3 regions of the Actinomadura sp. NPDC048032 genome follow, and region 2 is predicted to be linked to each of the others. Evidence: predicted binding sites of a transcription regulator. Region 2 holds the regulator's gene; each other region holds the start of a gene.
The links. Region 2 encodes HrcA, which represses chaperone genes, less so after heat shock. Its sites were predicted from a motif close to TTGGCACTCTCNNNNNGAGAGTGCCAA; they were not measured.

Region 1 (6,585 bases), on a different contig from region 2:
GCCGCTTCAGCACGTCCTCGTGCACCGCGTTGACCTGCTTGGACACATCGTCGTGGACGCCGTCCACCTTCCGGCCGACCTCGTCCTCGACATGGGAGAAGCGCTTGGCGAAATCCGCCTGCGCCGCGTCGGCGCGCCGCGCGGCCTCGTCCTGCATGCTCTCCACCCGCCTCGCGAATTCGGCCTGGACGCCGCCGACCTGCCGCGCGACGTCCTCCTGCATGGTCCCGACCTGCTTGGCGACGTCGTCGTGGATGCTGCCGACCTGGCGCGTGACGTCCTGGTGGATGTCGCCGATCCGCTTGCCGAAGTCGTGGTGGACGCCGCTGACCTGCCGTGCGACGTCCTCCTGCATGGTCCCGACCTGCTTGGCGACGTCGGCGTGCACGGACTCGACGCGGCGGGAGACGATGTCGACCTGGGTGGTGAACTCCTCCAGCGCGCTGTCGACCCGCTTGGCGACCTCCTCGTGGATGTTCTCGATGCGCTTGCGGACGTCGTCGTGCACGTCCTCGAACCTGCGGGAGAACTCGTCCATGCGCTTGGCGACGTCGCTGTAGGCGGTCTCGGCGATCTGCGACATGGTGGCCTTGACCTCGTCGCGGTCGGGCCGGGCGCGCAGCTCCTCGATCAGCGGGTCGACGGCCTCGGCGAGGTGCTTCTCCAGCGCGTCGAACCGGTCGCCGTACTCGGCCGCCGGGCGCCGCGCGATCTCGGCCAGCAGCCGGTGCACCTCGGCGATCTCCAGCGTGGCGGGCAGCCGGTTGATCCGCTCGCCGAGCCCGTCGAGCCGCCCGTCGACGCTCTCGAACCGGCCGTCCAGCCCGCCCAGCTTGCCCGAGACCCCTTCGAGGCGCCCGTCGACGCCGTCCAGCCGCCCGTCGAGCCCGTCGAGGCGGCCGCCGACGCCCTCGACCCGGCCGTTGACCGCCTCAAGACCCTGCTCCATGCGCTCGGCCATCTCGCCGAGCGCCTGGTCGACCCGTGAGGTGACCCCGTTGACGGAGTGTTCGAGCCGCTCGGACCGGTGGCCGAGCTCCGCGAGCGACTTGTCGAGCCGGTTGAAGCGGACGGACGCGGCCTCCATGCTGCCCTGGAGCTTGTCCAGCCGCTTGGTCATCTCGTCCATGCGCTGCGACGCCTGCTGCGTGGCGTCGGTGATCTGCTGCGCGGAGTCGAGGACGGCCTGGATGCGGGTCAGGCCCTCGTCGACGTTCTCGGCCACCACGCCGACGTCGGCCCACAGCGCGGGCAGCTCGGCGACGGGCTTGACCCGCTCGCCGAACGCCTCGATGTGCTCGGCCAGGCCCTCGGCCCACTCAGGGGGCTTGCCGGACAGGTCGTCGACCTGCCCGCGGACGCTCTCGATCTGTCCGGTCAGCCCGCTGAGCTCGCGCTCCCGGACCTCGCGGAGAAGCCACTCCATGCCTTCCAGGCGCTGGCGGATCTCGTCGAGGACCTGACCCTGTGAACGCTGTTCGTAGACGTGGTCCTGCGCCGCACGGGCGAGCAACTCCCGCATCCGATCCGAGACCGGTTGACCCCCCGTCTGCAGGAAGTTGTGATTCGTTTCCACCCGATGCTCCTTCGTGTGCCGGCGCGACGAAATGACGCACGGCAAATGAATCTCTGGAGTGGCCACTGTAGTGCGTGTAGAGCGCGGCCAAAACGGGTAGCAGAGAAGATTGCGAGTTCTGCGGAATGCGCCTGTTATCCGACTAGACGGGATAGCGAGATATCGCCGAATGCATGGCTGCTTTTACCACTTCAGGCATATTGTCCTTGTTGGGGGGATAGGTGGGGTGGGCGGTGGCGGGCGGCGCGGGACGGGTCCGGCGTTCCGGGTGCCGTTCTGTCCGTACATCTCGTCCAACATCGGCAGTTCCCGAACCCCGGGGACGGCCACACCCGCCCGACGCGCAGGCGTCGGGAGTGATTGCGAGGGGCGGGTTCCGGGCCTTTTCGGGAGGGCTTTAGGGGGACGGGCGTCCCGGCCGGTGAACCTGCCTTGGTGTTTTTCGCGCCCGTTGATCTCGGCGCGCCGATTCCCGCGCCGCGCCGTGCCCTTGCCGGGCAGCCGCTATCCCTGGTGCGCGCAATGCCGGAAAGCATCGATGATTTGCACCGCCATGGCGCGTCGCCTGGTCCCCCTTGGTGTTGCGCCGCCCAGTGGGAGATCTTTGGGCAGGGTTGCCGGGCGGAGCCCGTCCCGGGCGGGTCAGGCCCCGGCGACCGGCCGGTCAGGCCCCCGCGACGGGGTGCGCCAGCAGGGCGACGGGATCGCGCCCCACGCGCGTCACCACGAGGGTCAGCTCCTTGGCGCCGCGGCCCGCGCGGCGCCCGCCGAAGCCGAGGTCGCGGCGGAGCCGGTCGACGTCGACGGCGGAACCGCGCTTCTTGACGGTCAGCACGCCGATCTCGCGGCGGCGCAGTTCGGCGCGCAGCCGCTTCACGGAGAACGCCATCACGTCCTCCACCTCGTAGGCGGAGGCGAAGGGCGTCGGGCGCAGCTCGTCGGAGGTGACGTACGCGATGTGGGGGTCCGCCAAGCCGCCCCCGACCAGTTCCGCGACTTCGCCGACCAAGTGGGCCCGGATCACGGCGCCATCAGGCTCGTACAGGTAACGGCCCCACGCGCGTACGTCCGGGTCGCCGAGCCCTTGGGGGGTCATGGTCCACACCTGGGGCTCTGTTCCCGAGAGATGGGTGTCGGACGCGAGGAGAGTGGCCCGTCGACCCGCCTCCCCGGCCAGCCTGCCCAGCCACAGGGCTGCTTCCTTGACCTCACCCCCTACCGAGATCCACTCGGCCTCTGCGTCGTCCGGCACGGCCTCATGCGGGATGCCGGGCGCGACCTTCACGCAGGCCGCGGGCACCTGGCCGGCCATGGCCAGGACGACGTCGAGCGGCGGCTCATACGAACGGGGATCGAAGACACGGCCCCGCGCCGTGCGCCGCCCAGGATCGGCGAAGACCGCGTCGAACCCGGACGGGTCCTCCTCGGTGGCGTCCCCGACCCGGACGGAGGCGAGACCGTCGAGCCCGAAGACGGCCAGGTTGGCGCGGGCCACCTCGGCGGTCAGCGGGTCCAGTTCCACGCCGTCCCCGGCCAGGCCCGCGCGCGCTCGGGCGATGAGGTCGGCGCCTATCCCGCATCCGAGCTCCAGCACGCGCGCGCCGGGCGGCAGGTCCGCGAACCTTCCGGCACGGTAGGCCGCCACGCTCGCGCGCGTCGACTGCTCAAGCCCCGCCTGCGTGAAGTACATGCGGTCGGCGTCCGCCCCGAACTTGGCCCATGCCCGCTTCCTCAACCGGACCTGCGTCAGCGCGGCGGCCACGAGCGCGGGATCGTGCCGCTCCCGCAGGCGGGACGCCGTGGCGAGCAGGCCGTCCTCGCTCACGTCCGCCTCGGCCGTCTCCCTCAGGAGCGCCTGGCCGGAGGGGGTGCTCAGGGCCCGGAACGACGCGATGTCCATAGGGTGGAAGTTAGCGGCCGAGCCGGACGGCGGAGACCGGACGGCGGCCGCGGGTGAACCTCTGGAGACGGTCGCCGGGCGGGCCCGTGTCCGTGTTGACGGGGTACCGGGCACGGAATAGTCTCACGACTGGCACTCTCAAGGGTAGAGTGCCAAATACAGCGACGAAGGTCGGTCTGGCACCCGCGACGGCAGGCCGGTCCAGGGTCGCCTCTTCTGTCACATGTGCTGGTCGGTCATCCGTGGCCGGCCGAGGACCAATCGAAGGGGAGGTCAGATCGTGACGACCGCCACCAAGGTTGTTCTCAAGCCGCTTGAGGACCGCATCGTCGTCCAGCCGCTTGAGGCCGAGACCACCACCGCGTCGGGCCTGGTGATTCCGGACACCGCCAAGGAGAAGCCCCAGGAGGGCACCGTCCTTGCCGTTGGCCCGGGTCGCGTCGACGACAAGGGCGAGCGCGTCCCCGTCGACGTCAAGGTCGGCGAGGTCGTGCTCTACAGCAAGTACGGCGGCACCGAGGTCAAGTACAACGGCGAGGAGTACCTCGTCCTCTCGGCCCGCGACGTGCTCGCGGTCATCGAGAAGTAATCACCGAGACGTGATGCACCCGCCCCGGTCGGCGCCGCCTTCGGGCGGCCCGCCGGGGCGGATCGCGTGAAAGAGGAGTATCCGCATGGCGAAGATCCTGGAGTTCGAGGAGGACGCTCGCCGGGCTCTTGAGCGCGGCGTCAACGCTCTCGCGGACGCCGTCAAGGTGACGATCGGCCCGCGCGGCCGCAACGTCGTCATCGACAAGAAGTTCGGCGCGCCGACGATCACCAACGACGGCGTCACCATCGCCCGCGAGGTGGAGCTGGAGGACCCCTACGAGAACCTCGGGGCCCAGCTCGCCAAGGAAGTGGCGACCAAGACCAACGACATCGCGGGCGACGGCACCACCACGGCGACCGTCCTCGCGCAGGCGCTGGTCCGCGAAGGGACCCGCAACGTGGCGGCCGGCGCCTCGCCGCTCGCCCTCAAGCGGGGCATCGACGCGGCCGCCCAGTACGTCTCCGACCAGCTGCTGAAGTCGGCCCGCGAGGTCGAGGAGAAGGGCGAGATCGCGCACGTCGCGACCATCTCCGCGCAGGACCCGCAGATCGGCGAGCTGATCGCCGAGGCGTTCGAGAAGGTCGGCAAGGACGGCGTCATCACCGTCGAGGAGGCCCACACGATGGGCCTCGAACTGGAGTTCACCGAAGGTCTCCAGTTCGACAAGGGCTACCTGTCGCCGCACATGGTCACCGACCACGAGCGCATGGAGGCCGTCCTGGAGGACGCCTACGTGCTGATCGTGGACGGCAAGATCTCCAACGTGCAGGAGTTCCTGCCGCTGGCCGAGAAGGTCGCCCAGACCAAGAAGCCGCTGCTCGTGGTGGCCGAGGACGTCGAGGGCGAGGCGCTGGCGCTGCTCGTCGCCAACAAGATCCGCGGCACCTTCCTGTCCGTCGCGGTCAAGGCGCCCGGCTTCGGCGACCGCCGCAAGGCGATGCTCGGCGACATGGCCACCCTGACCGGCGGCCAGGTCGTCAGCGAGGCGATCGGCCTCAAGCTCGACTCGATCGGGCTGGAGGACCTCGGCCGCGCTCGCCGGATCACCGTCACCAAGGACGCCACCACCATCGTCGACGGCGAGGGCTCGGCGGACGAGGTCACCGCCCGGATCAACCAGATCAAGGTGGAGATCGAGAACAGCGACTCCGACTGGGACCGCGAGAAGCTGCAGGAGCGCCTGGCCAAGCTGGCCGGCGGCGTCTGCGTGCTGCGCGTCGGCGCCGCCACCGAGGTGGAGCTGAAGGAGAAGAAGCACCGCCTGGAGGACGCCATCTCGGCGACCCGCGCGGCGATCGAGGAGGGCATCGTCTCCGGCGGCGGCAGCGCCCTGGTGCACGTCGCCAAGGAGGGCTTCGGCGCCCTCGGCCTGTCCGGCGACGAGGCGACCGGCGCCGAGGCGGTCCGCCGCGCGCTGCCCGAGCCGCTGCGCTGGATCTCCGAGAACGCCGGCCAGGAGGGCTACGTCGTCGTCTCCAAGGTGGAGGCGCTGCAGGCCGGGCACGGCTACAACGCCGCCACCGGCGAGTACGGCGACCTGATCGCCCAGGGCGTCATCGACCCGGTGAAGGTCACCCGCTCGGCGGTCACCAACGCCGCCTCCATCGCGGGCATGCTCCTCACCACCGAGGCGCTCGTGGTCGACAAGCCGGAGGAGGCCGACGAGGCCGCCGGCGGCGGCCACGGCCACGGCCACGGTCACGGCCACTGAGATCGGCCGACCGGCGGGCTCGTCCCGTCCGGGGAGCGTAGGCGAGGCCCCCGTCCGTCCGGGCGGGGGCCTCGCCGCGTCACGGCCGGGTGGCCGTCCCGCCGCCGGAGAAAGCGCGTCTTCGCCCGCAGAAGTCCGCCACGCCCGGCAGCGCGATGACCACGACGCGTGATAACTCCAGGTTCGCTCCCGCACTGTGACCATTCCGTTGTAGACGACAGTGGAGACACGCCCGGGGGTGCTGGGCATCATGCTTGACGTGACCGAGGGAAGCTTCGCCGGAACCATGGCCGCGCGTGCTGCCGACCCCTCGAACGGGCCCGCCCCTCCCGCCCCCCGTTCGGCGCGGGCGCTGCGCGCCGCCGACGCGGGCGACGGCGACCTCAGGGAGCTGACCCATCTCGCCGTGCAGGGCGACCCGGGCGCCATCGAGGTCCTCATCGCCGAGGTGCGGCCCATGATCGTCCGGTACTGCCGGGCCCGGCTCGGCCGGGTCTCCGGGCAGTACCACATCGCCGACGACGTGGCGCAGGAGGTCTGCATCGCCGTCCTGTCGGCCCTGCCCCGCTACCGGGACATGGGCCGGCCGTTCGCGTCCTTCGTCTTCGGCATCGCCGCGCACAAGATCGCGGACGCGCTGCGCAGCGCGGTCCGCGCCGCCGTCCCCACCGAGGACCTGCCGGACGGTCCGGACGACCGCCCGGGCCCCGAGGAGACGGTGGTCCGCTACATCGAGGCGCAGCGCGCCCGCGACCTGCTCACCCGGCTGCCCGAGCACCAGCGCGAGCTGGTGCTGCTGCGGGTCG
Region 2 (11,057 bases):
GGTCGGGGCGCGCATCATCGCCCGCGAGAACATCCGCGCCATCCGCAAGGACGTCCTCGCCAAGTGCTACGGCGGCGACATCTCCCGCAAGCGCAAGCTGCTGGAGAAGCAGAAGGAGGGCAAGAAGCGGATGAAGACCATCGGGCGGGTGGACGTCCCGCAGGAGGCCTTCGTCGCCGCCCCCGGTCGAGAGGGCGGCGACGCCGACAAGGGCAAGAAGTAGCCGCTACTTCAGCAGGGGCCAGGCCACCGCGGCCGGGACGCGCCGGAACTCGCCGCGGTTGGCGGCCCTGCCCGCGTACACCAGGAAGACCATCTCCACGGCCGTGAAGAGCAGCGGCACCCAGATGAGGAAGTCGGCGACCAGCGACAGCAGGCCGAAGACGAACCACACGGCGATGGCCGCGATGCCCATGTTGAGGCCCTGCGCGGCGTGCCTGCGCACGAACGGCGAGCGGGCCTTGCCGAGGTAGACGACGGCCGGGGCGATCACGCCGACGAGGAACTGGCCCACGTACGCCATCAGCGACCACGTCCTCTCGTCGTCGGTGACGGGGCCGAAGTCGCCGGGCATCTGGGCGGTGTTGCTCCCGCCCTGGAAATCGTTCCCGCCCTGAGGCGGCTGCTGCTGCCAGCCCATGCCGCCCTGGGGTTGCTGCGGCTGCTGCCAGGCGTTTCCGGGCTGCTGCCAGGGGGCCTGCTGCTGCTGCCACTGGGGCTGCTGTCCCTGGCCGGGCGACGGGGGGTGCCCGTAGGCCATGGCGGACGTCCTCTCCGGTTCGCTATGAGAGCTATTGGCGAAGTGTATGACTCCTTGGACGTGCGTGAAGTTCGCCTGGGTTCCCGCGAACGGGCGGGCCGTGGCCGATTCGTGCCACGGGCCCGCCCGGGGGACGTCCGGGGACGCCCGGTGCGGTGTCAGGGCCGCCAGAGGACGGCGGACGGGGCCGCCTGCGTGAGCGTGACCGAGCCCTTCCACGCGACCGACGAGGGCTGCGGCAGGAACGAGCCGTCCAGGAAGAACCCGCGGTTGATGGACGTCACGGTGGCCGGCGCGCCGTTGTCCCCGGTTCCGGTGGGACGGCGGAGGGCCTCGATGCTCGCGATGCCGGAGACCGCGGTCCCCTCCGGCAGCTCGACGGTGGTGGCGACGGCGCCGTCACGGTCGATCGACCAGGTCGGCTCGTCGTGGTCGGAGCGGTAGAGCCGGGACGGGTCGGCCTTCAGGCGCACCCCGAGCGCGACGCCCGGGACCGACCCCGGCCCGGTCGCGGCGCCCGTCGTCTTGGCGAACTCCACGAACAGGTACGTCCGCTGGTCGCCGACCTCGCGCGTCGCCGGATCGGACGGGTTCTCGATCTTCTTCTCGCGGACCATCTCCTGCGCGGCGATCCGGTAGGTCCACGGCTCGCGGTCCATGACGGCCTCGCGGGCCCGGCCGTCCGGGCGCGTGCCGCCGGCGTCGAGCAGGAAGCGCAGCGGCGGGTCCGGCGAGATCACGTCGCACATGTTGTTGTTCTGGGTGCAGGTCTGCAGGACGGGATGGTCGCCTTCGTAGCGGCCCGTGAACTTCAGGGTCAGGTGCATCGGCGCCTGGTAGACGGCGGTGCCGTCCACGCGCCGGCCGGACGCGTCGACCTCGACCCGGTAGATCCACTCGATGTCGGTCGTCCGGCCCCAGCGGGCCATCAGCGCGGGCGTGTCGGTGCCGCCGTCCTCGTTGCTCCACACCACCGAGTACTCGATGATCTTGTGGCCGGGGGCGGCGGCGGGACGGGTCTCGTGCCACGCGAGAAGGGGGGTGTCGGTGGTCGCGTTCTGGTAGGGGTCGCCGAACGGCCAGCCGGTCCGCCCGACGACGACGGGCGCGTGGCGCAGGGCGAGCGCCTCCGCCTCCGGCATGCCGACCGCGGGCCGCCGGAGGGTGACGCGCCGTGCGGCGGGCGCGCTGCCCTTGGCGAACCGCAGTGTCACCTTGTGGCGCCCCTTCCCGACGTGCCCGAGCCCGAGGCTGCGGGGGACCGGGTCGGACGAGGGGACGACGAGGTCGGTCACATGGCGCCCGTCGACGGCGATCGACACGACGGCCGACTCGGCGCCCCGGCGAGCCCAGGAGACGCCCGGGGCGGACGCGGTGAAGGAGATCACCGCCTCCCCGTCCCGGCGGGCGGTGAACGGCAGCGACCGGGCGGGGCCGCCGCGGTGGACGTTGATCGTGCCGGGCGGTCCGGCGGCGTGGGCGGGGGCGGTGAGGGCGAGGGGAGCGCCGGCGAGGGCTGCGCCGGTCACGGCGAGCACTGCATGGCGCGCGCGGCTTCTCATGATCGGGGAACCTAGGCGGCCGCGGTTGCGTTCGGGTGACGGCGAGGTCCCCCGTGGGTGACGGCTCCGTGTGCGCCGGGGAGTCGCGCGGGTCAGGAACCGGCCCACAGCGGCGACAGCCCCGCGGGCACCCCCAGGGACACGCCGGTGAACCGCTCCGCCTCGTCCGCCCCGTCGGGCGCGTGGAGGGTGAGCCCGCAGGCCGCCAGGTGGACCGAGCGGCCGCGCCGGGCGATCTCGTGGCCGAGCTCCCGCAGCAGCGCGACGACGTCGCCGGCGGGCTCGTCGAGCAGGTCGACGCCGTCGAGCCGGAACCGCATCTCGGGGTTGCCGCTCCAGCCGGACGTCCGCGTCCCGCAGATCTGCGCGAGCCGCTCGACGCCGTCGTCGCCCCGCCCGGTGGACAGCGCCAGCGTCCCGCGCCCCACCCGGACGCTGCGGTGCCCGGCCCACCCGCACAGGAACGACGACTTCGGCGGGAGGGTGCCGCACCGCTCGGCGATCGCGGCGAGGGTCGTCCAGGCGTCCGCGGCGCGGGTGGAGAACAGCAGGCTCGCGTCCGGCAGCAGCGCCCCGCGCCCCGGCTCCAGCGTGACCACGAACGGCGGCACGCGGCCGGGGAACCGTGCCGGATCGGCCTCCCGGAGGGTGACGATGCCCTCCCACTCGACGGGCTCGGCCACCGCGAACCAGGTCACCGCGGCCTCGGCGCCGAACTCGCGGAACGTCGCGTCGGTCAGCCGCTCGGCGACCGCCTCCCGCAGGCCGTCGGCCGTCTCGGCGAGCCGGCGGCGCCACCACGCCGGTTCCGGGTCGGAGCGGCCGCGCGGGGACCAGCGCGTCCCCGCGCCGGCGAAGTCCGAGCGCCGCTCGGCGCCCGCGTCGTCCACCAGCACCCAGTGCCAGCCGTCCGGCTCGCCGCGCAGCAGCACCCGGGCGGGAACGCGTCCCCGGCCGGTCGCACCCTCATTTCGCATCCCGACGACCTTATCCGTATTCGTTGCGGCTCCTCAGGCGGTCGGCGACGCAAGTCGCGCCGGTCGGCCGCGACACGGCGGCGGCTGCTTGGCATGGGCGCCGATGGCGGTACGGTCGGACGGGTACGGCGCCTTGATCAACCGAACCCGGCCGACCTCGCGGAGGCAGCGTGACCCACCCCGACCAGGTTCTGCGTTCCGAGAAGGAGCGGGAGACGGTGAACGGCGCCGTGCGCGCGCTGCGTTCGGCCGCCCCCGCGGGCTGGCAGCGGCTCGACTTCGAGTTCCGCGCGACGGTCGGCATCGACAGCGCCTCCTTCGAGGTCGAGGGCCCGGGCGGCGGGCGCCGCACGGCCCTGCCCCCGGGCCAGGCCGTCGGGAAGATGGACGAGTTGCGCCGCGTCATGTACCGGGCCGACAAGGGCGCCTGGTTCACCGCGCGCCTCCAGGTCGAGCGCTCCGGCCACTTCAGCGCCGAGTTCGACTACGACGGCGAGCCCGACTTCACCCCGCCGCTGGCCCCGTCCGCGTACGTCCAGGACCTCGACCGCTTCCCCCGCGCGGCCGAGCACATCCCCGACTGGCTCCGCGACAAGCTCGGGGACGCCTGACCGCCCGGTCGAAGCAGGCGGCGGAGCGGGGCAGACTGGACAGGTGCCCTCGACGCTCCCTGACGGAGATCCCGTGCCGGCCGACGGTGCGCTGCCCGGCGACGCCCTGGACGGCCTCGGAAAGCGCCCGTTCGCCTTCTACGTGCACGTGCCCTTCTGCGTGACCCGGTGCGGGTACTGCGACTTCAACACGTACACGGCGACGGAGCTCGGCCCAGGGGCGAGCCGCGACTCCTACGCCGACACCGCGATCCGCGAGGTCCGCATGGCCCGGCGAGTGCTCGGCGACGTGGACCTCCCCGTGGAGACCGTCTTCGTGGGCGGCGGCACGCCGACCCTGCTCCCGCCGGACGACCTGGGCCGCGTCCTTTCCGCCATCGACGCCGAGTTCGGGCTCGCCCCGGGCGCGGAGGTCACCACCGAGGCCAATCCGGAGTCGGTGGACGAGGCGTACGTCGCCGGACTCCGCGAAGCCGGCTTCACACGCGTCTCCTACGGCATGCAGAGCGCGCGCGAGCACGTCCTGGCCGTCCTGGAACGCGCGCACACGCCCGGACGCGTCCCGCAGGTCGTCGAGTGGACGCGCAAGGCGGGTTTCGAGCACATCAACCTCGACCTCATCTACGGGACGCCAGGGGAGACCGACGACGACTGGAGGGGCTCCCTGGAGGCGGCCCTGGCGGCGGAGCCCGACCACGTGTCCGCCTACGCGCTCATCGTCGAGGAGGGCACCCGCCTGGCGGCGCAGGTGCGGCGCGGCGAACTGACCGCTCCCGACGACGACGCCATGGCCGACCGCTACCTGATCGCCGACGAGCTGCTCAGCGGCAACGGCCTGCACTGGTACGAGATCTCCAACTGGGCCGCCGACCCGCGCGCCGCATGCCGGCACAACATGCTCTACTGGACGGGCGCCGACTGGTGGGGCGTCGGCCCGGGCGCCCACAGCCACGTCGGCGGCACCCGCTGGTGGAACGTCAAGCACCCCGCCGCCTACGCCGCCCGCCTCGCCGAGGGCACCACGCCCGCCCACGCCAGGGAGATCCTCACCGACGAGGACCGGCACATCGAACGCGTCATGCTCGAACTGCGCCTCGCCCAGGGCTGCCCCGCCCACCTCCTGGACGACGGCGCCGCCCGCAGAGCGATAGCCGACGGCCTGGTCGAGCCCGCCCCCTACGAGCAGGGCCGAGCCGTCCTCACCCTCAAGGGCCGCCTTCTGGCCGACGCCGTGGTCCGAGCCCTCACCTGACCTCCCCCAGGGGGCCCTGGGCTAGGCGGTCACGAAGTCGATGAGTTCCTCCACGCGGCCGAGGAGGGCGGGCTCCAGGTCGGTGTAGGCGTTCACGGAGCCGAGGATGCGTTTCCAGGCGGCGCCCGTGTCGTCGCCCCAGCCGAGTTCGGCGATCACGCCCTCCTTCCAGGGGACGCCGCGGGGGATGCGGGGCCAGGCGCGGATGCCGACGGCCGCGGGCTTGACGGCCTCCCAGATGTCGATGAAGGGGTGGCCGGTCACGAGGACGTGCGGCGAGGTGACCCGGGCGGCGATCCGCGACTCCTTGGACCCGTCCACGAGGTGGTCGACCAGGACGCCGAGGCGCCGTCCCTCCTCGGGGGCGAACTCCTCGACGATGGCGGGCAGGTCGTCCACGCCTTCGAGGTACTCGACGACGACGCCCTCGACGCGCAGGTCGTGGCCCCAGATCTTCTCGACCAGTTCGGCGTCGTGGAGGCCCTCCACATAGATGCGGCTCTCCTTGGCGACCTGCGCCCGCAGGCCCCGGACGGCGATCGATCCGGAGGCCGACCGCGCCGGGCCCGCGGGCGCGGCGGCGGGCCGGACGAGGGTGACCGGTTTCCCGTCGATGAGGAACCCGGACCTGGTCAGCGGGAAGACCCGGCGCTTGCCGAACCGGTCCTCCAGGGTGACGCCGAACTTGTCGCAGCCGACCACGGCGCCGCAGAATCCGCTGTCGGGATCCTCGGCGACCAGGCCGGGCTCGGCGGGGACCTCCGGGATCTGGCCTTTGCGGGGCCGCCGCCAGTCGCCGCCCAGCACGTCGTTTCCGTAGTTCTTACTCCGCACAGATCCGCACATTAACCGGGCGGGACGCCCGTGCGGCGCCGCCCCGCGTTCTTCGGCGTGGCGGCGGTTTCCCGGCCGGATAGGATCACGCAGCCATGCGGAGAGTGCGGGGGCGCTCCAGTCGAGCCGTCCGGGCCGTAGACTTGGCACTCGAAAGCAAGGAGTGCCAGTGGCACGGACCGGCCGGACGAAGGAGGTGACATCGTGCTGGACGACCGGAAACTAGCGGTCCTGCGCGCCATCGTCGAGGACTACGTCTCCACCAACGAGCCGGTGGGATCCAAGGCGCTGGCCGACCGGCACAACCTCGGGGTGTCGCCCGCGACCATCCGCAACGACATGGCGGTGCTGGAGGAGCAGGGCTACATCGCCCAGCCCCACACCAGCGCCGGGCGCGTCCCCACCGACAAGGGCTACCGGCTGTTCGTCGACCGGCTGTCCACGATCAAGCCGCTGTCGGTCGCCGAGCGCCGCGCGATCGAGACGTTCCTGTCGGGGGCCTACGACCTCGACGACGTCGTCGGCCGGACGGTGCGGCTGCTCGCGCAGCTGACCCGGCAGGTCGCGGTGGTGCAGTACCCGTCGCTGACCCGCTCGGCGGTCCGGCACGTGGAGCTGGTCCCGGTGGCGGAGGGGCGGCTGCTGCTCGTCCTGATCACCAACACCGGCCGGGTCGAGCAGCGGGTCATCGAGACCGGGCAGATCTCCGAGGAATCGATCGGCCACCTGCGGGCGTTGCTCAACACGTGCCTGGACGGGCTCGGCTTCGGCGAGGTCCCGGCGGCCGTGGCGGACCTGCCCGACAAGGTGGGCCCGGACGAGCGGCCGGTGGCGGCGGCGGTCCTATCGGTCCTGCTGGAGACGCTCGTCGAGAAGCACGAGGAGAAGATCGTTTTCGCCGGGGCGGCCAACCTCGCCGCCGTGGACTTCTCGCAGAGCCTGCGGGAGGTGCTGGTGGCGCTGGAGGAGCAGGTGGTCCTCATGCGGCTGCTCGGCGAGACCGGCGACTCCTCTACAGTTACGGTGCGGATCGGCACCGAGAACCCCGACCTGGGGCTCAAGTCGACCTCGGTCGTCGCCGCCGACTACGGGGTGGGCGACCTCACTCTGGCCCGGCTGGGAGTGCTCGGGCCGACACGCATGGATTACCCCAGCACGATGGGAGCGGTACGGGCAGTGGCACGCTACGTGGGACAGATCCTGGCGGGGTCGTAAGTGGCGAACGACTACTACGCGACCCTGGGCGTCCGGCGGGACGCCAGCGCCGACGAGGTCAAGAAGGCCTACCGCCGGCTCGCGCGGGAACTCCACCCGGACGTCAACCCGGATCCGGAGACCCAGGAGCGGTTCAAGGAGATCACCCAGGCCTACGAGGTGCTCTCCGACCCCAAGAAGCGCGAGATGTACGACCTCGGCGCGGACCCGTTCGCGTCCGCGGGCGGGGCCGGGGCCGGCGGGTTCGGCGGCGCCGGGTTCCCGTTCAGCGACATCATGGACGCCTTCTTCGGCACCGCGACCTCGCGGGGCCCGCGGTCGCGCGCCCGGCGCGGCCGCAACGCGACGCTGCGGGTCGAGCTCGACCTCGCCGAGACCGCGTTCGGCACCACCCGCGAGCTGTCCATCGACACGGCGGTCGCCTGCACGACCTGCGAGGGGTCGGGCTGCGCGCCCGGCACCCACCCGGAGACGTGCGAGACGTGCCACGGCCGCGGCGAGGTGCAGCAGGTCCAGCGCTCGTTCCTCGGCCAGGTCATGACGGCCCGGCCGTGCCCGGCGTGCGGCGGCTTCGGCTCGGTGATCCGCAACCCGTGCACCGAGTGCTCCGGCGACGGCCGGGTCCGCACCCGGCGCACCGTCAAGGTCAAGATCCCGGCCGGCGTGGAGAACGGCATCCACATCCAGCTCGCCGGCGAGGGCGAGATCGGCCCGGGCGGCGGCCCGCCCGGCGACCTGTTCCTGGAGATCGTGGAGAAGCCGCACCCGATCTTCGAGCGGGAGGGCGACGACCTGCACTGCACGGTCGAGATCCCGATGACGGCGGCGGCGCTCGGGACCAGCGTCACGATCGAGACGCTGGACGCCGCCGAGAGCGTCGACATCAAGCCCGGAACGCAGTCGGGCCAGGTCATCACGCTCTACAACCGGGGCGTCCGGCACCTCAACGAGAGCGGCCGCGGCGATCTGATGATCCACGTCAACGTGGAGACGCCGAACAGGCTCGACGAGGAGCAGGAGGAGCTGCTGCGGCGGCTCGCGGTGCTGCGCGGCGAGGAGCGCCCGCCCGGCAGGTTCGCCCCCGGGCAGCGCGGCGTGTTCTCCCGTCTCAAGGACGTCTTCAACCAGCACTGAAGCGCGGTGGCGGCGGCCTACGAGGAAGGCCGCCGCGGCGATTGAGGAGCAGGGTGGCAGCGATGAGCGACGCCCGCCGGAGCCCCGGTTCCCCCGGACGGCCCGGATGAGCCCGCCGGTCTTTCTCGCCGGAACCGCCGAGCTGGAACGCGACCGCGTCCTGCTCGACGGGCCCGAGGGCCGGCACGCGGCGGCCGTGCGGCGGCTGCGGCCGGGGGAGCGGGTCGACCTGACCGACGGCGAGGGCCTGCTGGCCGAATGCGTCGTCACCGAGGCCGACCGGGCGTCCCTCACGCTGGACGTGCTGGCCCGGCACCGGGAGCCCCCGCCCGCGCCCCGCCTCGTGGTCGTCCAGGCCCTCCCGAAGGGCGACAGGGGCGAGCTCGCGGTCGAGACCATGACCGAGGTCGGCGTCGACGAGATCGTCCCGTGGTCGGCGTCCCGGTGCGTCACCCGCTGGCGCCCGGAGCGGCGCGACAAGGCCCTCGGACGCTGGCGCGCGACCGCCCGCGAGGCCGGCAAGCAGGCGCGCCGCGGCCGCCTGCCCGAGGTGGCGGAGCTGGAGTCCACCGAGGACGTCGCCGAGCGGATCGCCGGCGCGTCCCTCGCCCTGGTCCTGCACGAGGAGGCCGAGGCGCCGCTGAGCGCCGTGGAGCCGCCCGAGCGGGGCGACATCGTCCTCGTGGTCGGCCCCGAGGGCGGGATCAGCGAGGACGAGCTGGAGCGCTTCGCCGCGGCGGGCGGGCGTCCGGCTCGGCTCGGCCCGACCGTCCTGCGCACCTCGACCGCGGGAGTCGCGGCGGCCAGCGTGCTGCTGGCCGCCACCGGCCGCTGGTAGCGCCGGCGGGCGCCGTCACGGGGTGGTGGCGGGGTTCTGCTCGGTCGTCACCGCGGGCTCGCTCGTCTCGGACGGCGTCGGCTGCTCGGTGGGCTTGCTCGGCGGCGGGGGCGTCGTGGACGTGGGCGGGGCCGGCGTCGTGGGGGGCGCCTGCGTCGGGGTCTCGCTCGGGCACGGCGTGGTCGCCGGCGTCGGCGTGGCGGTCGAGCCGGCCGAGGCCCCCGGCGAGGGGATGCGGCACGACGACAGCCCCGGCGAGGAACTGGTGCTCGGCGTCTGCGGGGTGCTCGGCTCTCCCGACGTGCTGGCGCCCGGCGAGGACGGGACGGGGAACTCGGGGTCGATCCCCGGGCCGGTGCGGTCCCCGGCGGTGTCGTCGCCCCCGTCGCCGGACGGGCTGTTGCTGCCGACCGACTGCTGGATCATGTCGATCGTCTGCGGCGCCGTCACGCCGAGCCCGGCGATCAGCACGGCCGCGGCCACGGCGAGGAGGGGGCGCGCCCAGTTCACGGTGAACCGGTCGAACCCGAAACGCGCCGGGCCGAACCGTCCGAGGCCGGTCCGGCGGCGCCGGCCGTCGGCGATACGGGCCTGGATGCGCTCCAGGCCGTCGCCCGCGGGGTTGACCGAGTCCGCCTCCGCGTGCAGGGCGCGGCGGAGGATCTCGCCGTGCTCGTCGTGGGGGTCGGTGGTCATGAGAACTGCTCCAGGACGTTGCGTAGCGCGGTCATGCCGCGCGCCGTATGACTCTTCACGGCGCCGCGGGAGATGCCCATCGCGTTGGCGATCTCCGCTTCGGACAGATCGGCGTAGTAGCGAAGGACGAGCGCCTCCCGCTGGCGGGCGGGGAGCCGGGAGAGCGCGTCGATCACCGCCGAGCGCTCCAGCTCTCCGATGGCGCCGGCTTCCGCGCTCGGCGCGTCGGGCAGGCCCTTGGGGGCGTACTTCTCGACGACGGCGCGGTGCCGGAGCACCGATCGCGACCGGTTGACCACCGACTGGCGCAGGTACGACAGGGCCTTGTCCGGGTCGCGCAGCCGGCGCCAGCCGCCGTGCATCGCGACGAACGCGTCCTGCACGACCTCCTCGGCCGTCCCCGCGTCCCGGACGAGCATGGCCGCCAGGCGCACCAGCGAACGGTAGTTGGCGCTGTAGAGGGCGGTCACCGCCTGATCGGCGTCCCAGGCGACGGCCACCGCGCCCGCCGTGCCCCTGGCCACGAGGGTCTCGGTCACGTCAGTGGGACGCGCACCCTCGTCGCTCGGTTTACGAAAGGGCATGTCCTGGTTTGCCTCGGTCACCTATCCGCCGCCTTTGCCGGCCCCCCGCCGTCCATTCGGACGGGCGCGTCCGAACCGACGTGATCCGGGCGTTCCCGCCGGGGGCGAGATGTGCCGCAACGCCTTGCGAACCGGGGGGTTACGCCTGAGCTGACAACCTTAGCCAGTGGCCGGTCGAAATGCCGACCGCTACGGCGATTCGATCGACGGGAATCCTGTCCGGCCGGGACGGCCGCGATCCGTGCCCGCGCCGGTCCCGATAGGATTTCCGGGCGGTCGCGGACCGCCGCGAGGGGAGACAGATGACCGACTGCCTGTTCTGCAAGATCGTTTCTGGGGACGTGCCCGCCACGATCGTCCGCGAGTCGGCGGGGACGGTGGCGTTCCGCGACATCAATCCCCAGGCGCCGACGCACGTGCTGGTCATCCCGCGTGACCACCACCCGACGGTCGGTGAGCTGGCCGCCTCGGACGCCGAGCTGCTCGCCGAGATGGTGCGCGAGGCCCACGAGGTCGCCGCCGACGAGGGCGTCGCCGAGACCGGCTACCGGATCGTGTTCAACACCGGCTCCCAGGCGGGCCAGACGGTGTTCC
Region 3 (11,057 bases), on a different contig from region 2:
CTGCGGCGGAGGCTGGAAACCGGTCGGCGGGGGCCCGTAGGGCTGCTGGCCGCCCGGGCCCATCTGCTGCATCGGCCCGCCCTGCGGGGCCCCGCCCTGCGGCGACTGGGCCGGGAACGCGGTCGTCTTGTCGTCCGGCCCCTGCGGCTGGTTCTGCGGCGGCGCCTGCGGCTGGCCCTGTGGCGGCGGACCCTGGTAGGCGATCGTCGGGTTGTTGTCGTTGTCGGGTGATGTGGGCGCCTCCACCTGGGTGAAGGGGGTGGAGCGCCCGCTGGGCCGGTCGACGACCGTCACCTCTTCGGACGGCGTACTGGGCGGGACGCGTATCTCGGACGTGTGGAGGTCGTCCTCGCCGGGCCGGTCGAACCGCGTGTGCATGCCGGGCTGCGCGCTCGGGCCCGCCGGCGCGGCAGGCTGCGCGGGATTGGGCTGCGGGGGCCCGGGTTGCTGCACGGGAGGGGGCTGCTGCTGGACCTGGACGCCCTCGCGGTAGAAGTCCTGGACGGTCGCGTCGGCGTCGATCTGCGGCTCGGGCGGCGGGGGCGCCGTCTGGGCGGGCGCCGGCGCGGCCTGCGCGGAGGTGGGCCGCAGCGTCGACAGCGCCTCCGCGAACGCCTCGGCGGTCGGCCACCGCTTCTCCCGCTCGACCTCCAGCGCCCGCAGGACCACCTGGTCGAACGCGGGGGGCAGGCCCTCGCGCAGCTCGCTCGGCGCCTTCTTGACCGGCGCCGGGCCCGGGGCCCGCCCGGTGAGCATGTGGTAGGTCAGGGCGCCGAGGCCGTACACGTCCGCGCGGATGTCGAGCCCGCCGCCGAACCGCGCCTGCTCGGGCGACATGTACCCGGGCGTGCCGACCGGAAGGGTGAAGGCGCCGGACGCGTGCGCGAGCGCCTTGGCGAGGCCGAGGTCGGCGATGAGCAGTTTCTCGCCGCCGTCCGGCGTCGACTGGAACAGCACGTTGGACGGCTTCAGGTCGCGGTGGATGACGCCCAGCGTGTTGATCACCTCGACGCCGTAGGCGATCTGCTCGGCGAGCGCCACCGCCTCGCTGACCGGAAGTGGCCGCTCGCGCATGCGATCGCCGAGCGTTCCGCGGTCGGCGTACGACATCACGAAGTAGGGGCGCCCGTCCGGGAGCTCGCCGATGTCGTGGACGCGGACGAGTCGCTCGGAGTCGGCGCGGCGCAGGATCCGGGCTTCCTCGAGGAACCTGTTGCGCACGTCCAGATCGTCGATCAGGCTGCCGTTCAGGACCTTTATGGCGACCTGGGACTCGAGGGCGTCGTCGTGCCCCAGCCATACAGAGGCGAACGCCCCCGACCCCAGGACGCGATCGATCCGGTAACGGCCTACTGATGGTGGGAAAGACACTCCCGTATCATCCCAACAACGGGGTGAGCGCGCGAACGAGCAATGAGGCGGCATGGCATTCGACGAGAGGACCGAGGAGTTGGCGGTCAAGGCCGCGCAGGGCGACCAGGGCGCCCTCAACGAGCTCCTCCGCAAGATCGAGCCGGACGTGCTGCGGCACAGCTCCCGGTTCCTGCCCTGCCGACAGGACGCCGAGGAGGCGTGCCAGGACGCGCTGCTCCAGGTCGCCCGGAACATCCACCGGTTCGAGGGCCGGTCGCGTTTCAGCACCTGGCTGCACGTCGTCGTCGCCAACTCCGCCCGCTCCACCTACCGTTCGCTGAAGCGGCGTTCGGTCGAGCAGGCGGGCGAGCTTCCCCAGCAGCGTCCCGACCCGCGCCGGACGAGCGTCATCGCGGGTTCCCGGGTCGACATCCTCGACGCCATGGAGGACCTGGAGGCCCGCAAGCCCGACCTCATCCAGGCCCTGGTGCTGCGGGACGTCTCGCAGCTGGAGTACGCGGAGATCGCCGAGCAGCTCAAGCTCCCGCTCGGCACGGTCAAGTCCCGCATCCACGAGGCGCGCAAGCAGGTGAGGCAGACGCTCGGCGAGTCCTACACCTGACCGCCGGTCAAGGGTGGGTCATCGGACCGTAACAGTGGGTGCAGAAGCCGGGTTCTGAACTGGGCTTCTGCACCAGCATGCGGTGCATGCCACCAGGACCGGCCCTCCGCCGCGATCGTCCGATCTTCATCTTCGGCTGTCCTCGCTCGGGCACGACGCTGCTGCGCCTGATGCTCCACTCGCACGCCCGCATCGCGATCCCGGCGGAGACCCGGTTCGTCCTGCCCGCCTATGCGGCGAGGTGCGACTACGGTGACCTCCGGGACAGCAAGAACAGGCGGATGCTCGCGGAGTGGATCGTCGGAGAACGCGCCACCAAGGTGCGGGCGCTCGGCATGGACGCCGACGGGCTCGTGGAGGAGATCGCCGACGGGCCTCCGACGCTCGGCTCGGCGGTCGGCATCGTCTTCCGCGCCTACGCCCGCCTGCACGGCAAACCGCGCTGGGGCGACAAGCGCCCGAGCTACTCCCAGCACGTCGGCACACTGTTGCGGATGTTTCCCGACGCCCAGTTCGTCCATCTTGTCCGGGACGGCCGGGACTGCGTCGCGTCGCTGATGGAGATGCCCTGGTTCGACGCCGACATCCACCACGCCGTGTCCGCCTGGCGGGAGACGATCGACCGCGGCCGCCGGCTCGCCGAGCGCCTCGGCCCCGACTCCTACTACGAGCTGCAGTACGAGCGGCTCGTCGCCGACCCCGCCGACGAGCTGACCCGGCTCTGCGGCTTCCTCGGCGAGGACTTCGACCCCGAGATGACCCACCCGGAGGGGCTGGCGAAGCGGATCGTCCCGTCCACCAGGAAGTGGCAAGGCCGGACCCGCGACGCCGTCACGACCGACCGCGTCGGATCATGGGCCGAGCGCCTCGACGCGTGGGAGATCAGCCTGGCCGAGGCCGCGTTCGGCGAGCGTCTCGCCGAGTACGGCTACGAGCCGAGCGGCCTGCCGAAGCCGTCCGCGGCCCTGCTCGCCCGCTTCACCCGCACCGCCGCCCACCGGCGCATGGCGCAGAGCAAGGCCGCGCTGCGCGAGCGGTGGAGGCAGCACCACGAGCCGAACCCCGTCGAATGCCTCCTCACCGCCGAGCAGTCCGCCGGCAGCGCCCCCTGACCGGACCCGCGGCGTGTTGCCCTGACGCCCGCAGAGCAGCACGCCGCTCCCATTCCGCGGGGAGCTAGTCCAGCGCGGCGAGCTGGTCGGCGAACCAGCGCTGCGGGGGCAGGGCGGTCGCGGCGTCGGCGAGGCGGGCGCAGCGCTCGGCCCGCCGGGCGCGCGGCATCAGCAGGGCCTGGCGCAGGGCCTCGGCCGTCTGCGAGACGTCGTAGGGATTGACCACCAGCGCGTCCTCGGACAGCTCCGCCGCCGCGCCCGCCTCTCGCGACAGCACGAGCGCGCAGCCGTGCCGCGACAGGACGGGCCCCTCCTTGGCGACCAGGTTCATCCCGTCCCGGATCGGGTTGACGAGCAGGACGTCGGCCAGGCCGTAGGCGGCGAGGGAACGCGGGTAGTCGTCGTTCACCTGGAGGATCAGCGGGTCCCAGTCGGCGGTGCCGAACTCGTCGGTGATCTGCCCGGCCATGCGCTGGACGGCCGCGGTGTACTCCCGGTACTCGGGCAGGTCGTAGCGGGACGGGTAGGCGAACGCGAGGTGCACGACGCGTCCCCGCCACTCGGGATGGTTGACGAGCATCTCCCGGTACGCGGCGAGCCCGCGCACGATGTTCTTGGACAGCTCCGTCCGGTCGATCCGCACGATGAGCCGGCGGTCGCCCACCTGCTCGCGCAGCGCGCGGGCCCTCTCGACGACGTCCGGTTCGGCGGCGCGCCTGCGCAGCGCCGCCCCGTCCACGCCGAGACCGTGCACACCCACGCGCGTGGTGTGGCCCGAGCAGGAGACCGTGTGGGCCACGCGGTCGACGCGCGCGCCCGGTAGCAGCTCGCAGCAGTCGAGGAAGGCCGACGCCCACCGCTCCGTGAGGAAGCCGGCGTGGTCGGCGCCCAGGATGCCGAGAAGGACCTGCGCGCCGATGTCGTCCGGGAGCAGCCGGAAGTACTCCGGCGGCGCCCAGGGCGTGTGGGAGAAGTGCACGATCTTCAGGTCGGGGCGCCGGTCGCGCAGCATCCGCGGAGCGAGCGACAGGTGGTAGTCCTGGATCGCCGCCTTCGCGCCCTGGGCGGCGTCGCGTGCGAGGGCGTCCGCGAAGGCCGCGTTGTACGCCTCGTAGGACTGCCAGTCCCGCCGGGCGCGGGCGTCGAAGTGCGGGCTGCGCGGCGTGTCGTACAACAGGTGGTGGACGAACCACAGCGTCGAGTTGGCGACGCCGTTGTAGGCGCGGTCGAACGTGGCCGCCGGGATGTCGAGCATGCGCACCGCCGCCCCGCCGGTCTCGTACCCGGCGAGGTCGAGGCGGCCGTCCGGGGAACGGCGCGACGCCGTGCGGTCGGCCTCGCCGAGGCTCGCGCACACCCAGAGCACGTCCGCTCCCGTGGAGGACGGCTCCCGCGCCGTCTCGGCCGGACGCGGCGGGCCGGGGTCGCGCGGGGCGCCCGTCACGGCGGCGAGGCCCGACACGAGACCGCCGCCCCCGCGCCGCATGGTGAGCCCGCCGTCGTCCGACAGCGAGAACGACACCGGACCCCGGTTCGAGGCCACCAGCACTTGGCTCATACGGGAAGGGTCTCAGTTGCGGCCGAGGCGCATCAAAGTGACCCGCGAGGTGGCCGGCATCGCCCGCCCTTGTGTCCGTTCCGCCCGATTAGTCATCCGCCCAGGGGGTATCCGGCGGCCATGAGCAAGTCCGAGACGACGAAAACCGTGCTCGTCGCCGGTGCCGCGAACCTCATCCTCGCGATCACGAAGCTGTTCGCCGGCCTGCTGGCCGGGTCCAGCGCCATGCTCGCGGAGAGCGCGCACTCGGTGGCGGACACCCTCAACCAGGGCTTCCTCTACACCTCGCTCCGGCGCAGCGAGCGGCCCCCCGACCGGCGCCACCCCTTCGGATACGGCAACGAGCGGTACGTGTGGTCGCTGCTCGCCGCGTTCGGCATCTTCGTGGCCGGCGCCGGATTCTCGATCTTCGAGGGCATCCTGACCATGACCGGTCACGGCGGCGGCGGGACGACGGTGTGGCTCGCCTACGCCGTCCTCGGCCTCGGCGCGGTCCTGGAGGGGACGTCCTGGATCCGCGCCTTCTACCAGGCCAAGAAGGAGACGCGCGACAGCGACCGCGACCTGGTCGAGCATGTCCGCAAGTCGCCCGACGTGACGTTCAAGACCGCGCTGTTCGAGGACACCGCGGCGATGATCGGCCTCGCGCTCGCCGCCGGCGGCCTCGTGATGCGCCAGATCACCGGGTCGGAGTTCTGGGACGGGCTCGCGTCCGTCCTCATCGGGATCCTCCTGGTCGTCCTCGCCTTCTCGATCGGCCGGGAGAGCATGGGCCTGCTCATCGGCCAGGCGGCCGACCCCGCCGAGCAGCGCGAGATCCGCGCCGAGATCTGCGGCGCGCCCGGCGTGACCGGCGTGGACGAACTGCTCACCATGCACTTCGGCCCCGAGCAGATCCTCGTCGCCGCGAAGGTGCACTTCTCCGACGACATCAGCGCCGACGAGGCCGAGGACGTCGCCGGCGAGATCGACCGGCGGCTCCGCGAGCGCGTCCCGACCGTCCGGCACGTGTTCCTCGACCCGACCCAACGGGTGATCAAGACACCCGCCGGGTAACGTCTCAATCGCTGGACCCGCCTGTCTGGCATCCGGTCAGTTCATGTAAAGTCACGCATACGAGTTCAAAGCTCGTAGATCGACAACTTCATAACGCTCATCCAGAGGGGTGGAGGGACCGGCCCTGCGAAGCCCCGGCAACCACCTGGCTGCGGCGCGTCGCGATCCTGCGAGGCCGGCCGGGAGATGGTGCCAACTCCGGCCTGCGACCAAGGTGGCGCAGGGAAGATGGGGAGAAAGGCCTCGCCCTCATGGCACTCACGCCTGCCACAGACCTCGGACCGGCTACCGCTCTCGTCTGCCGCGAATGCGGCTCGTCCCGCGACCTCGGGCCCTACTACGCCTGTGAAGAGTGTTTCGGCCCCCTGGAGATCGCCTACGACTTCGACGGCGTCACCCGGGAGTCCATCGAGTCCGGGCCGCGCAACATCTGGCGCTACCGCGGGCTGCTGCCCGTCCCGTCCAACGTCGCCGACACCCCGAACACCGAGCCGGGCCTGACCCGCCTCGTCCGCGCCGACAACCTCGCGGAGAGCCTCGGCCTGCAGAGCCTGTGGGTGAAGGACGACAGCGGCAACCCGACCCACTCGTTCAAGGACCGCGTCGTGGCCGTGGCGCTCGCCGCCGCCCGCGAGCTGGGGTTCAAGGTGCTGGCCTGCCCGTCCACCGGGAACCTCGCCAACGCCGTCGCCGCCGCGGCGGCCCGCGCCGGGATCCGCAGCGCGGTGTTCGTCCCGTCGAACCTGGAGTCCCAGAAGATCATCACGACGGCCGTGTACGGCGGGACGTTCGTGACGGTCGACGGCAACTACGACGACGTCAACCGGCTCGCGTCCGAGATCGCGGGCGAGCAGGACGACTGGGCGTTCGTCAACGTCAACGTCCGCCCCTACTACGCCGAGGGCTCCAAGACGCTCGGCTACGAGATCGCCGAGCAGCTCGGCTGGCGGCTGCCCGACCAGGTCGTCGTGCCGGTCGCGTCCGGCTCCCAGCTCACCAAGATCGACAAGGCGTTCCAGGAGCTCATCAAGCTGGGCCTGGTGGAGGAGAAGCCGTACCGCGTCTTCGGCGCCCAGGCCTCCGGGTGCGACCCGGTCGCCGCCGCGTTCAAGGCGGGCCACGACGTCGTCCGCCCGGTGAAGCCCGACACGATCGCCAAGTCCCTCGCCATCGGCAACCCGGCCGACGGCCCCTACGTCCTGGACGTGGCCCGCCGCACCGGCGGCGCCGTCGAGGACGTCACCGACGAGCAGGTCGTCGAGGGGATCCGGCTCCTGGCCCGCACCGAGGGGATCTTCGGTGAGACGGCCGGCGGCGTCACCGTCGCGACGCTGCGCAAGCTCGTCGAGGCCGGCGCCCTCGACCCGGGCGCCGAGACCGTGATCATCAACTCCGGGGACGGCCTGAAGACCCTGGACGCCGTCGCCCCGGTCGTCGCGCCGTCGGCGAACATCGCCCCGTCCCTGGAGGCGTTCCGCGCCGCGGGCCTCGCCTGAGAACGAAGGAGCAGCATGAGCAGCGTGTCCGTCCGTATCCCGACGATCCTGCGGACCTACACCGGTGGCGAGTCCGAGGTGAAGGCCGAGGGCGCGACCCTGCGCGCGGTCGTCGCCGACCTCGAGGCCAGCTACTCCGGCATCTCCGCCCGCATCCTGGACGACGCGGGCAAGATCCGCCGTTTCGTGAACGTCTACGTCGGGGACGAGGACGTCCGTTTCGCCGAGGGGCTCGACACCCCGACGCCCGAGGGCGCCCAGATCTCCATCATCCCCGCGGTGGCGGGCGGCTGACGTCCGTCTCGTCCGCGAGGCCCCGGCACGTCCACCGTGCCGGGGCTTTTCCTTTCACATCTGGCCGATTCCCCCTTCTCCGGAACGCGATTGCCCGGTGGATGCTGGATTGGGCAACTGTTCTTCCCGTCCGGCCAAACGCGCATGGAACAAGTTTTAGCGAGCGCCAGTTTCACGGCTTTGATCTTGATCACCGCCTCTCCGTCACTTGGGTTTCTCGCTGGCCGCGTCCTGGAAGATTGAACCCGGAGTGGCGCTCCCTGGGGCGCCGAACGGCATACGAGAGTGAGGAAAGGCATGAAGCGCATTTTGCGCACGATGGCCGTGACCGGCATAACGATGGGAGCGGCCGTCCTCGCGGCTCCCTCGGCCATGGCCGACATCAACTTCTACGCGGTGGAGAAGGCGTACGTGGGGCACAACGGCCCCACGTACATCAGTGAGAAGGGTCCGGGCGACCTGATCTACACCGACATCACCAAGTCGCCCAAGGCCGCGCCGGTGATCGGGAACAAGCCGGTGAAGACCGGTGACATCACCACGAAGCTCCACGGCGGGAAGCACAACACGGCCGTCACCGGCGTCGAGGGCTCCGAGCAGGAGGCCACCAAGGTCGCGCTCGCCAAGGCGGCCGAGCACCAGGCCGCCGAGCAGCAGGCGGCTCCTCAGCAGGCCGCCCCGCAGCAGGAGTCGCTGCAGGCCGCGCCGGAGCAGGGCGCCGAGCAGGCCGCTCCGCAGCAGCAGGCCGCTTAGCAGCAGGAGGCGCAGCAGGCGGCTCCGCAGCAGGGTGAGCAGCAGGCCGCCCCGCAGCAGAACGCCGAGCAGGCCGCTCCGCAGCAGGACGCGCAGCAGGCCGCTCAGCAGCAGGGCGAGCAGCAGGCGGCTCCGCAGCAGGAGGCGGAGCAGGCGGCTCCGCAGCAGGACGCGCAGCAGGCCGCGCCGGAGCAGGGCGCCGAGCAGGCCGCCCCGCAGCAGGAGGCCCAGCAGGCCGCGCCGGAGCAGCAGGCCGACGCCAACGCTCCGCAGGCCGGACAGCGGCTGGCCACCACGGGGGGCCGCCCCGGGCCGGTGCACGTCCACGCGGCCGAGAAGGCGATCGTCGGCCAGAACGGCGACGTCGCCAACATCGAGAACGGCTCGGGCGACGCGATCTTCACGAACCTCAGCGGATCGCCCCGCTCGAACGTCTACGCCGGCAACAGCGCGACGATGACCGGGCCCATCACCAGCCACATCCACGGCGGGAAGCACAACACCGTGATCAACGCGGTCGAGGGCCCCGAGCAGGAGTCCACCAAGCGGTGAACCGCGGTTCCTAGCAGGACACCGAAGCACCACGGCCGCTCCGGCCCGGTCACCATCGACGCCGGAGCGGCCGCCCAATGTCCGGACCCGTTTGCGGCGGCCCTTTGCCCGGGACTGAAAGAACATCCTCACCATTCGCCATACTCCATGAAAGCGGCCCTAACGGGCCGTGGTGATTCCCGGTGCACCGGGCCGCCGCAAACGTTGTCGCACCGACAGAACCGGCACCAACGGTCCGTGACGAAAAAACCGCGAAAAACAGCGGCACGGGCCGCCGCCGGTGCAATGGCACGCGGCACGGGTGGCCGCGACGGCACCCCCTCTCAGGCGAGGTGCCGGTCCGCGCGGCGCGCTGCGGTCGCCGGGTCGAGCAGCCGCGGGGTCAGCCCGGCGAGGCCCAGGGAAGCCCGGTAGGGACTCGATCTCGTCGAAGCCGGCGGCGCCGTCGGAGTGGCGGATGGCGCGACCGAGGGTGATCTCGCCCGTGCGCGCAGCCGGACGGCCGGCGTCTGAACGACCGGCGCTCCCCGCGCTCGGGCGGCACCTGCTCAAGGCAGAACGAAAGCGTTACGGGGAGGTGAGCCGCGCATGGCGAGACGATGGTTCGGCCGCTCTTCGGACGGACGCCTCCTGCCGGTCGGCAGCGCTGACGTGACCCTCCGGCGCAGGTCAGAGCGCTTCCGAGCGGGTCGGCGCGACGCGTGCGGCGGTGATGTGTGGCGCTTGCACTCGACAGGGTAGAGTGCTAAACAAGCATTGGCACTCTGATGTGGAGAGTGACAACTTCACACAGTCATGGGTCGGGGCGATGAGGCCTCAGGCCGGCGGCGGAATGGAAGTCGTCGGCGGGGCCGTCCGTCGCGGGCGTCGGCTCGATCCGTCTAAGCCACCTTGTTCCGGGAGGACTGGAGCCTATGGCTGCAAAGATGATCGCGTTCGACGAGGAGGCCCGCCGCGGTCTCGAGCGCGGCATGAACCAGCTCGCCGACGCCGTGAAGGTGACCCTTGGTCCCAAGGGCCGCAACGTCGTGCTGGAGAAGAAGTGGGGCGCTCCCACGATCACCAACGACGGTGTGTCGATCGCCAAGGAGATCGAGCTCGAGGACCCGTGGGAGAAGATCGGCGCGGAGCTCGTCAAGGAAGTAGCGAAGAAGACCGACGACGTCGCGGGTGACGGCACCACCACCGCCACCGTGCTGGCCCAGGCGCTGGTGCGCGAGGGTCTGCGCAACGTGGCCGCCGGCGCGAACCCGATGTCGCTCAAGCGCGGCATCGAGGCCGCCGTCGAGCGGGTGAGCGAGGAGCTGTCCAAGCTCGCCAAGGACGTGGAGACCAAGGAGCAGATCGCCTCCACGGCGTCCATCTCCGCGGGCGACCCGCAGATCGGCGAGATGATCGCCGAGGCGATGGACAAGGTCGGCAAGGAAGGCGTCATCACGGTCGAGGAGAGCCAGACCTTCGGTCTGGAGCTCGAGCTGACCGAGGGGATGCGCTTCGACAAGGGCTACATCTCGCACTACTTCGTGACCGACCCCGAGCGGATGGAGGCGGTCCTCGAGGACCCGTACATCCTGATCGTTCAGGGCAAGGCGTCGGCCAACAAGGACCTGCTGCCCGTCCTCGAGGGCGTCATGCAGTCCGGCAAGCCGCTGCTGATCATCGCGGAGGACGTCGAGGGCGAGGCCCTGGCCACCCTGGTCGTCAACAAGATCCGCGGCATCTTCAAGTCCGTGGCTGTGAAGGCGCCGGGCTTCGGCGACCGCCGCAAGGCCATGCTGGGCGACATCGCCACGCTGACCGGCGGCCAGGTCATCAGCGAGGACGTGGGTCTCAAGCTGGAGAACACCACGACCGAGATGCTGGGCCGCGCCCGCAAGGTCGTCATCACCAAGGACGAGACCACCATCGTGGACGGCGCCGGTGACGCCAACGAGATCGCGGGCCGGGTCAACCAGATCCGCACCGAGATCGACAACACCGACTCCGACTACGACCGCGAGAAGCTCCAGGAGCGCCTGGCCAAGCTCGCGGGCGGTGTCGCGGTCATCAAGGCCGGCGCCGCGACGGAGGTCGAGCTCAAGGAGCGCAAGCACCGCATCGAGGACGCCGTCCGCAACGCCAAGGCCGCGGTCGAGGAGGGCATCGTCCCCGGTGGCGGCGTGGCGCTGCTGCAGGCCGGCACCAAGGCGTTCGACAAGCTGGAGCTGGCGGGCGACGAGGCCACCGGTGCGAACATCGTCAAGCGCGCTCTCGAGGAGCCG

Region 1: a site for HrcA is predicted at 3,606-3,632, ahead of groES (co-chaperone GroES). Genes of this name have one in related genera too.
Region 3: a site for HrcA is predicted at 9,553-9,579, ahead of groL (chaperonin GroEL). Genes of this name have one in related genera too.

The regions. Positions count from the first base shown of each region.
Region 1 is NZ_JBEZJP010000415.1:109-6,693, forward strand. Features, by position in the region: gene AB0C69_RS34830 (hypothetical protein) at 1-1,576, opposite strand, end outside; gene AB0C69_RS34835 (SAM-dependent methyltransferase) at 2,241-3,476, opposite strand; gene groES (co-chaperone GroES) at 3,754-4,065, shown strand; gene groL (chaperonin GroEL) at 4,151-5,779, shown strand; gene AB0C69_RS34850 (sigma-70 family RNA polymerase sigma factor) at 6,066-6,585, shown strand, end outside.
Region 2 is NZ_JBEZJP010000021.1:20,413-31,469, forward strand. Features, by position in the region: gene lepA (translation elongation factor 4) at 1-223, shown strand, start outside; gene AB0C69_RS05285 (DUF4870 domain-containing protein) at 227-760, opposite strand; gene AB0C69_RS05290 (hypothetical protein) at 919-2,289, opposite strand; gene AB0C69_RS05295 (hypothetical protein) at 2,415-3,299, opposite strand; gene AB0C69_RS05300 (hypothetical protein) at 3,470-3,910, shown strand; gene hemW (radical SAM family heme chaperone HemW) at 3,954-5,162, shown strand; gene AB0C69_RS05310 (DUF3097 domain-containing protein) at 5,184-5,996, opposite strand; gene hrcA (heat-inducible transcriptional repressor HrcA) at 6,201-7,211, shown strand; gene dnaJ (molecular chaperone DnaJ) at 7,212-8,345, shown strand; gene AB0C69_RS05325 (16S rRNA (uracil(1498)-N(3))-methyltransferase) at 8,452-9,183, shown strand; gene AB0C69_RS05330 (hypothetical protein) at 9,199-9,879, opposite strand; gene AB0C69_RS05335 (SigE family RNA polymerase sigma factor) at 9,876-10,418, opposite strand; gene AB0C69_RS05340 (histidine triad nucleotide-binding protein) at 10,766-11,057, shown strand, end outside.
Region 3 is NZ_JBEZJP010000060.1:15,008-26,064, forward strand. Features, by position in the region: gene AB0C69_RS11415 (serine/threonine-protein kinase) at 1-1,371, opposite strand, end outside; gene AB0C69_RS11420 (RNA polymerase sigma factor) at 1,424-1,975, shown strand; gene AB0C69_RS11425 (sulfotransferase) at 2,062-3,087, shown strand; gene AB0C69_RS11430 (trehalose-6-phosphate synthase) at 3,152-4,645, opposite strand; gene AB0C69_RS11435 (cation diffusion facilitator family transporter) at 4,766-5,701, shown strand; SAM riboswitch class I at 5,796-5,936, shown strand; gene thrC (threonine synthase) at 5,953-7,197, shown strand; gene AB0C69_RS11445 (MoaD/ThiS family protein) at 7,213-7,491, shown strand; gene AB0C69_RS11450 (hypothetical protein) at 7,789-8,244, shown strand; gene AB0C69_RS11455 (hypothetical protein) at 8,560-8,796, shown strand; gene groL (chaperonin GroEL) at 9,711-11,057, shown strand, end outside.